3 regions of the Staphylococcus sp. AS1337 genome follow, and region 1 is predicted to be linked to each of the others. Evidence: riboswitches for the same ligand, from Rfam matches in the RefSeq annotation. Region 1 holds a riboswitch; each other region holds the start of a gene.
What was found. Region 1 has a riboswitch for S-adenosylmethionine ahead of ACSUE0_RS11620 (Na+/H+ antiporter NhaC family protein). Riboswitches for the same ligand answer to the same signal wherever they lie in the genome.
Positions count from the first base shown of each region.

Region 2: another riboswitch for S-adenosylmethionine. It lies ahead of ACSUE0_RS06830 (MetQ/NlpA family ABC transporter substrate-binding protein); the one in region 1 lies ahead of ACSUE0_RS11620 (Na+/H+ antiporter NhaC family protein).
Region 3: another riboswitch for S-adenosylmethionine. It lies ahead of metK (methionine adenosyltransferase); the one in region 1 lies ahead of ACSUE0_RS11620 (Na+/H+ antiporter NhaC family protein).

Region 1 is NZ_JBOIHZ010000007.1:127,863-131,080, reverse strand. It holds gene ACSUE0_RS11630 (SDR family oxidoreductase) at 1-559, shown strand, start outside; gene ACSUE0_RS11625 (flavin reductase family protein) at 691-1,302, shown strand; SAM riboswitch class I at 1,454-1,554, shown strand; gene ACSUE0_RS11620 (Na+/H+ antiporter NhaC family protein) at 1,666-2,958, shown strand.
Region 2 is NZ_JBOIHZ010000003.1:279,085-282,302, forward strand. It holds gene ACSUE0_RS06825 (lactate/malate family dehydrogenase) at 1-517, opposite strand, end outside; gene ACSUE0_RS06830 (MetQ/NlpA family ABC transporter substrate-binding protein) at 561-1,379, opposite strand; SAM riboswitch class I at 1,467-1,572, opposite strand; gene ACSUE0_RS06835 (CPBP family intramembrane glutamic endopeptidase) at 1,715-2,470, opposite strand; gene panE (2-dehydropantoate 2-reductase) at 2,672-3,218, shown strand, end outside.
Region 3 is NZ_JBOIHZ010000002.1:12,427-15,644, forward strand. It holds gene pckA (phosphoenolpyruvate carboxykinase (ATP)) at 1-770, opposite strand, end outside; SAM riboswitch class I at 937-1,049, shown strand; gene metK (methionine adenosyltransferase) at 1,159-2,355, shown strand; gene ACSUE0_RS02830 (nuclease-related domain-containing protein) at 2,449-3,218, shown strand, end outside.

The sequences.
Region 1 (3,218 bases):
ACGCGATGAACAATTTAACTATGATTTAGTTGAAACAGCTTATAACAAACTTGGTGGATTAGATAATGTAACGATTGTAGCAGGACACCAGCAATATAGAAACAACCTTAAAGGCTTTGATACTGAATCATTTACTGAGACATTCGAAACAAATGTTTATCCTATTTTTTGGTCAGTTCAAAAAGCAATTGATTATTTAGAACCTGGCGCAACGATTACACTGACTTCATCTGTACAAGGTTATAATCCAAGCCCGACCTTACATGATTATGCCGCTTCCAAAGCAGCTATCATTTCACTTACCAAGAGCTTATCTGAAGAATTAGGTAGCAAGGGAATCCGTGTAAATTGTGTAGCACCAGGACCATTCTGGTCACCACTCCAAATTTCTGGTGGACAGCCCCAATCTAAAATTCCGACTTTTGGCCAAAAAGAAGTGTTAGGTAGAGCAGGGCAACCGGTTGAACTTTCGGGTGTGTATGTACATTTAGCAGCTGAGGAATCAAGCTATACTACAGGTCAAGTTTATGGCGTGACAGGTGGTACTCAATTAGATTAGAATTGATGGAGTAACGAGACAGTAATTTAATTTAACTATAGTGTTTCAATGTCTCGGTGATACTAAGCATAAGGAGGGAGGGATACATTGATATCCTACCTCCTTATTTTTGAAAGGTAAGGTAATCATTTATGAAAAAATTTAAAGCAGATGCTTTAACCAAAAAACAAAATTATAAATTATTAAGTGGTAGTGTGATACCTAGACCCATCGCATTTGTTACTTCTCAAGATAAAGATGGGCATTTAAATGCAGCGCCGTTTAGCTTTTTTAATGTTGTTAATAGTGCACCTCCAATGATTATGATTTCTACAGGACGTTCTGAAGGGAAGCGAAAAGACACTTCTTTAAATATTGAGGAAACGGAATCATTTGTAGTACATATTACAGATGAAGCTACAGTCGAGCAAATCAACCATACAGCAGCCCCTTTGACACGTAACCAAAATGAATTAGAAAGAACAAGTCTTAATTGTGTTGACTCTGAATTAGTTGCAGTACCTGGTATCGAACAAGCTAAAATTCGAATGGAATGTAAGTTAGATAGAATTATTCCGTTAGGTGACTCTCAAGAAGGATCTGATTTAATTATAGGTGAAGTAGTTATGTTTCATATTGATGAATCAGTTTATTTTGAAGATAGTAAAATAGACGTTGACGCACTTAGTGCTGTAGCTCGTTTAGCTGGTAATGATTATGCTTCTTTAGGTAATAAATTTACTATCGAACGTCCTATGAAGTAAATATAAAGCGATTAAATAAATAACATAAGCTCTATTGAAATAATAGATGTTGAAGGAATTAGATAATGAAATCGTTTGTTAAATTGTTTTCTGTCCAATTCCATATTTGACGAATTACAATTAATACTGTACTGTAATAAAATAAAATAATACCTTATCAAGAGAAGTGTAGGGACTGGCCCGATGATACTTCGGCAACATGATGATGCGTGTGCCAAATCCAGTAGCATAATTCATGCTAGAAGATAAGAATGAATCAAGTTTACTCTTTCTTCTTAATTTAGAAAGAGTTTTTTTATTTTTAGGACTTACAAATAACAGAAGGTTGGGTTCTGTTTTAATATTTAGGAAAGTTGGTTATGTATGGAGGAGACAAAAAAAGGTAACGCATGGGCCTTGATACCTTTAATCGTATTTGTTGGTATGTTCTTAGGTGTGGGTATTAGTACAGGCGACTTTACTACGATGCCACTGAATGTAGCTATATTAGTAGCTTCTATTGTTGGATTAGCGTTAAATAGAAAAGAATCATTTCATAAAAAAGTTGAAGTTTTTACAAAAGGTGCAGGACATTCCAATATTATTTTAATGATGTTAATTTTCTTATTAGCAGGCGCCTTTTCTCAAACGACTGAAGATATGGGTGGCGTGCAGTCGACGGTTAACTTAGGGTTATCATTAATACCAGAAAATTTAATTATCGTCGGACTATTTATAATATGTATGTTTGTATCTTTATCAATGGGGACGTCTGTAGGGACGGTAGCTGCTATAGCACCAGTTGGTTTTGGTTTAAGTCAAGCTACAGATGTTTCGGCAGCTATCACAATGGCTACTGTTGTTGGTGGAGCTATGTTTGGTGATAACTTATCAATGATTTCTGATACTACGATAGCTGCAGTACGTACTCAGAAAACGAAAATGAGTGATAAATTTAAGGTGAACATAAAGATTGTTTTGCCTGGCGCGATATTTACTATTATTGTTCTTTGGTTTTTAACAAATGGTGCACATATAGATGCAAATAAAAGTTATGATTATGATCTTATTAAAGTAATTCCATACTTATTTGTGCTTATTTTAGCATTAATAGGTGTAAATGTAGTTATCGTATTAATCGGTGGCATTGTACTTTCTGCAATTATCGGATTAATCTACGGTTCATTTAGTTGGACAGGTTTATTAAGTTCTATATCCAAAGGTATTATCGGTATGGAAGATATAGCGATTATTGCATTGCTCATTGGTGGTTTAGTAGCATTGATTCAACATAATGGTGGTATTACTTGGCTATTAAATTTTGTACGCAGTAAAGTGAAATCTAAACGTGGTGCAGAATTAGGTATTGCTGGCTTAGTCAGTGTTGCAGATATATCGACAGCAAATAATACTATTTCTATATTAATGGCAGGACCATTAGCAAAAGATATTTCAGAGGAATATGATGTGGATCCGCGTAAATCAGCTAGTATTTTAGATATGTTTGCGAGTTGTTTCCAAGGAATGCTGCCATATAGTCCTCAATTGATTGCTGCTGCAGGTGTGGCGTCTATATCTCCATTTGAATTGGTGCCTTACGCAATTTATCCAATGATACTAGGCGTTTGTGGACTTGTAGCAATTTTCTTTAGATTACCTAGATTAGATAAAAAGTAATTAAGATACATTGCAACATCAAGTTGGGCAATGATTTTTAAGCTCTAAATAGAGTAGTGGAGTTATATGTTAATAAACATGATTAGATAACATTTGAAAATTGTTGATATTCATTGTGTTATTTAATACCAATAGACTATAATCTAGATTAAATTTGAGTTCGGGATGTATGAATGTCCTGGGCTCATTCGCTATTTTAAATAAGCAGTATGTTAACAGAATATGCTAAGATAAATGTGAAGTTTATTTAGTATAATATT
Region 2 (3,218 bases), on a different contig from region 1:
CAATAACAAATGCCTCAACATTTTTGGGATCGATTTGATAATGATGAGCGATAATCGTCTTGAACCTTGAAGTTTCTAAAGATGTTCCCGTTCCAATAATTTTATTAGATGGATAGTTTACTTGGTTAGCAAAGTATACTATCGAATCTACAGGATTAGAAATCAAAATAATTATTGCTTCTTGTGTTACCTCGGCAACTTGGCTCATAACATTTTTTATAATGTCATGATTGCCTTGCGCTAATAAAGTACGATCACCATCATTTTTATCTGTTGGTACACTCGCAGCAATCACAATAAAATCAGCGTCTGCTAAATCTTGATAATCTCCAGCTTTAATATTGATATGCGCAGTGTTAAATAATCCTTGCGAATGATTATGATCAAGAGCTTCTCCACTTGCAATCTCATCTTTATCATCAACCAAAACAATCTCTGAAAATAAATTCAAATATTGTACATCTGTTAAAACTTGACTACCTACTCTTCCTAATCCAACAATGCCTAGTTTAGACATAAACTACACCCCTTTTTTATTACTGATATCTGTTCATAATAATTTATTTTTCATACGGAATTACATCTTTACCGTATTCTTTTTTAATGAATTTTTTCATGTCTTTAGATTGTAGAACTTTTATAAGTGCTTGATACTTTTTATCATCTTTATGTCCTTTTTTCACAGCAACGATATTCGCAAACGGTGATGACTCAGTTTCACTAATGATAGCATCTTTATGTGGCGTTAATCCATTATCTAACGCGTAGTTTGAATTCATAATAACTGCAGCGCCTTCCTTACTTTCATATGTCTTAGGTAAGAATTCTGCCCCTTGTTTATTATTAAACTTCAAATCTTTTTTATTTTCTACAATGTCTTCAAATTTTGCGTCTTCTATACTAACACCTTTTTTAATCTTTATTAATCCTTCATCTACAAAAAATGATAAGAATCTACCCTCTTCAGCTGGATTGTTAGAAACGTATATTGTTGAACCTTTAGGAATATCTTTAATATCTTTATATTTTTTACTATAAACACCCATAGGCGTAGTAAATACTTTTCCAACTTCTTCTATATCATAATTGTGGTCTTTCTTTTCTGCTTTTAAGTATGGCGTATGCTGGAAGAAATTGGCATCTACATCACCTTTATCTAATAATTTATTAGGTACTTTATAATCATTAACTGTTTTAACTTCTAAATCATATCCTTGTTTTTTCATTTCTTCTTTCGCATGTTTCAACACTTCACCGTGTGGTGCTGGTGAAGCTGCAATTGTTATTTTTTTGTCCCCATCTTTACCATTTGAATTGCCACATGCTGCAAGCACGCTCGTTAATATTAATAATGAGCCTAAAACAATTAATTTCCTCATACTTTATTTCACTCCTCATGAATTTTTTAATTTCAAACTAAATAAAAAATACTTTCTCTTAATTTTATAAGAGAAAGTATAAACCTTCTCTCATCTTTAAAAGTTCGATAACTTTTTGTGAATTAGCACCATTTCGTATAACGACGGTTGCTGGGTTTCATAGGGCACGTCCCTCCACCTCTCTTGATAAGAGTAAATCAATATGTAGTTGCAATGTTTTTATCCTAGCATTATACTCATGTTTAGTCAATTAGTTTTTAGAAAATTCTAAATAATACGTCTATTAATCCAATCCTGTTCCATGTGAAACAACAATCTCTTAAAGCTATTTACCTTTACAGAAGGACCATTGCTACATATGCAATAAAGTTATTTAATGCATGCAGTGCTATAGCAGTAGCTAAACTTCGTTGTGTTTTTAAATAGATGTATACAATACCTATAGCGATAACGAGATACATAACTATTTCTAATGGTGATTGCGCTTCTGTTACGTGTAGAGATGCAAAAACAATTACAGATAATACTGACATCACTATAAAATTCAATTTCTTTCCTAATTCACCAATTACCAAGTGTCGGAAGAGAAACTCTTCAGTAACCGGTGCAATAATTACAATAGAAAAGAACGCAAGCATCGTTGAAAATGGTGTACTAAACATTTGTTGAACCAATAAGTCATTTTGTGTTTCTTCAAATTTCCATTGTTCAGGTGCAAATGCATCAACTAATACTGGAAAAATTAATTTAAATATAAACATAACAATAAATGTAACAACAATGAGTTTCCAATATTTCTTGATATTATTGAACCCATTTTTCCACTCAGCTTTATAACTATTTTTATGTAACAACATCCATATAATCATGATAAATATAAAAACGCCAATCTCCATTAACAAAGCAGTAGAGCTCGACTCATCAATTCCATTATCTAAGTAACTACCACCAAAACTTATATTAACTGCCAACAATATGACCAAAATTATGATTGATAATATAAAATTGCTAGCTAAATAAATGATTGGCAGAAAAAAATCTTTACCGCTAATATCTTTCCATTGATATTTCTTTGCGTTTTTTAACGACATTGTAGCCCCTCCTAAAGTTTTATATACAATACACTTTTATATTGCACAATTTTTATTTTCTTTAAACATTTTACAATAATATAAATAGATAGTATAGCTAGACATTTAAACTAAATAATTTAATTTTCAATGTGTAGAAGGAAATGAAAAGTGGTATATAGAGATTAAATATACTATACATATTTTAAGGAGTTGTTGTCGATGCGTATATTGGTACTAGGTGCTGGCGGAATTGGTGGTTATTTTGGTGGTCGCTTAGCTGAGGCTGGCAAGCATGTTACATTTTTAGTACGGCCCAAACGCAAATCATATCTAGAACGAAATGGCTTATCCATTCATAGTGAAAAAGGCGATTATCATTTTAATCCACAACTCATCACAAAAGATGATCGTGTCGAACCTTTTGATATCGTGCTATTATCTTCAAAGTCTTATCATTTAGATCATGCTATTGAAGATTTAAAACCATTTATAGATCATAACACCTTAATTATTCCACTACTTAATGGCGTTGCACATGTCCCTAAATTACAAAACGCTTTTGGAAAAAATAAAATCATGGGTGGCTACTGCATTATAGAAACAACACTTGATAGTACTGGGGAGATTATTCAAACCAGTCAATTTGATAAACTCTTTTTTGGGGAATTAAACGGTACTGAAAGCAATCGTGCTAAATATGTTGAACAGGCATTTTCAGGCACAAAAGCTGAATTTATTCTACATACAAATGTCGAACAAGGCATGT
Region 3 (3,218 bases), on a different contig from region 1:
TCATCGCCAATAAGTTTACGTGTTGGGTCAGCTGATAGTGTCGTTTTACCAGTACCAGAAAGGCCGAAGAATAAAGCGACGTCACCTTTGTCTCCAACGTTAGCTGAACAATGCATGCTCATAATGTTATCTTTAGGTAGTAAATAGTTCATTACGGAGAAAATACCTTTTTTCATTTCACCAGCATACTCAGTCCCACCAATGAGGATAACTTTATGTTTGAATGATATGATGATAAATGTTTCTGAGTTTATGCCGTCAATTTCTGGATCGGCTTTAAAATGCGGTGCTGAAATAATTGTGAAGTTTGGTTTGATTTCTTGAGCTTCTTCTTTTGAATTAGGACGTATAAACATATTTTGAGCAAATAGATTATGCCACGCCAATTCATTTACAACAGTTAATTTCAATTGTGAGTCGTGATCACTACCGGCATAACCATTGAATACATATAGTTCATCTTTTTTGTCTAAATAGTTTAGAACCTTATCATATAATTTTAAAAATGTTTCTTCTTCAATCGGTTGGTTAATAGTACCCCAGTCAATATCATCTCTATAAGATGGCTCATTTACAATAAACTTATCTTTTGGTGAACGACCTGTATATTTACCTGTTCTAGCGTTAATTGCACCTAATTCGGTAAGTTCGCCTTCATCATTATCTAAAATCTTGTTATACAACTGTGTTGTAGATAATTGAAATAATGAAGATTTTTTGTCTAAAATACTTTCAATTTTGTTCGTATAAGTGTATGTATCTACAGCCATACTAATCCCTCCAACGCTATTTAGTTATTGTAAGCCTTTACAATTACAGAGTATAACACATATATATCAATAGTCCATACCAATTTAAAAGGAATTTTAAATAAATATTAATAAATGTAAAATTGACATTATATCGCTGATTCTGTACTATAGGACTTAACGGATTCTCTTATCCTGAGTGGCGGAGGGACATGGACCCAATGAAGCCCAGCAACCTCTTCTTAATACGAAGAAAGGTGCCAAACCGTTTGCAGACAAATATCGTCTGAACGATAAGAGCGAATGGACGTATAAGGGCCTTCTCTCTATTTATTGATAGTGTAGAAGGCTTTTTTAATGAGCTCAACAGAGAGAGAATTTTCGTAATTTAAAACTAAAGGAGCAAATTATGACTTACAATAGAAGATTATTCACTTCAGAATCGGTAACAGAAGGGCATCCAGATAAAATAGCGGATCAAGTATCTGATGCTATATTGGATGAAATATTGAAAGATGACCCAAACGCACGTGTTGCTTGTGAAACGACAGTGACTACTGGTATGGCGTTAATTTCAGGAGAAATATCAACAACAACATATGTTGATATTCCAAAAGTGGTCAGAGAAACAATTAAAGAGATAGGCTACACGCGTGCTAAATACGGTTATGATAGCCAGACAATGGCAGTATTAACGGCAATTGATGAACAGTCACCAGATATCGCTCAAGGTGTCGATACAGCTTTAGAGTATCGTGAAGACGCATCAGAAGAAGAAATCGAAGCTACAGGAGCGGGAGACCAAGGTTTGATGTTCGGTTATGCTACGAATGAAACGGATACATACATGCCTTTACCAATCTTCTTGTCACACCAACTTGCTAAACGCTTATCAGATGTACGTAAAGATGAAATATTAAATTACTTACGTCCTGATGGTAAAGTACAAGTAACTGTGGAGTATGATGAGCAAGATCAACCACATCGAATTGATACGATTGTCGTGTCAACACAACATGCTGAAGATATCGAATTAGCACAAATTCAAGATGATATTAAACAATATGTCATTTATCCAACAGTGCCAGAAGCACTTTTAGATGAGAACACTAAATTTTATATTAATCCTACTGGTCGTTTCGTTATAGGTGGACCACAAGGTGATGCAGGGCTTACTGGACGTAAAATAATTGTTGATACGTATGGTGGTTATGCACGTCATGGTGGGGGATGCTTTAGTGGTAAAGACCCAACTAAAGTTGATCGTTCTGCTGCTTATGCTGCACGCTATGTAGCAAAAAATATCGTTGCTGCTGAATTAGCAGACAAATGTGAAGTGCAACTTGCATATGCAATTGGTGTAGCTGAGCCTGTTTCTATTTCTATAGATACATTTGGTACAGGAAAAGTTAAAGAAAATGAATTGGTTGAGGCAGTTAGACAACATTTTGATTTAAGACCAGCTGGAATTATTAAAATGTTAGACTTGAAACACCCTATTTATAAACAAACTGCTGCATATGGTCATTTTGGTCGTACAGACGTACTATTACCATGGGAAAAGTTAGATAAAATTAATTTATTAAAAGATACAGTTAAAGCTTAACTAGAACAAAAAATTTTTTAACTTTATTCTCGAATGCTATGCGTTTATCTATTATAATTAAGTTACTGAACACATAAAGGAGCGTTTTTTGTTATGAATTCATTTGGACCATTAGAGATTGGTTTAATTGTGGCAATTGTTGTAGCAGTAATTTGTTTCATTTTATTTATCATTGCTTTGAAAAGTAAGAAGAAAGCACAACAAAAGGTAGAAGAACAATACAAAACCAGAGAACAAAAACTAAGCGATGAGCATGAAGAAGAATTAGAAAAAGAAAGAATAGAAAATAAAAAAACAGTAACAAAGCAAAAAGAAGAATATAATGCTACAGTTAGTTCGAAAAATAGAGAAATTGATGCATTGAAATTATTCTCTAAAAATCAAAGTGAATATGTAACTGATATGAGACTTATTGGTATTCGAGAAAGATTAGTAAATGAGAAAAGAATTCGCCCAGAAGATATGCACATTATGGCCAATATATTTTTACCTAAGAATGAATTTAATGATGTACAGCGTATTAGTCATTTAGTGCTTACGCGTACTGGTTTATATATAATTGACTCACAATTATTAAAAGGTCACGTATACAATGGTGTGAGTGCCGCACAATTTAAAGAACAACCAACAATGGAGCAAGTGTTTAACACGTTGGACCTTGATAGACAAGAACCACAAACTCTTGTATTAGATCAAAACGAAGATGAAAACTCATTATCTTTTGTTAATTATACGACTCATTTGAATGATATTGAGAAACTAGCTGGTGATATTCAAACAGAATTGAATTTAAAATTCACACCAACAACAATTTTATATTTCAATCCTAAAAATGAGGGTGATGTAACAATTTCAAACTATGC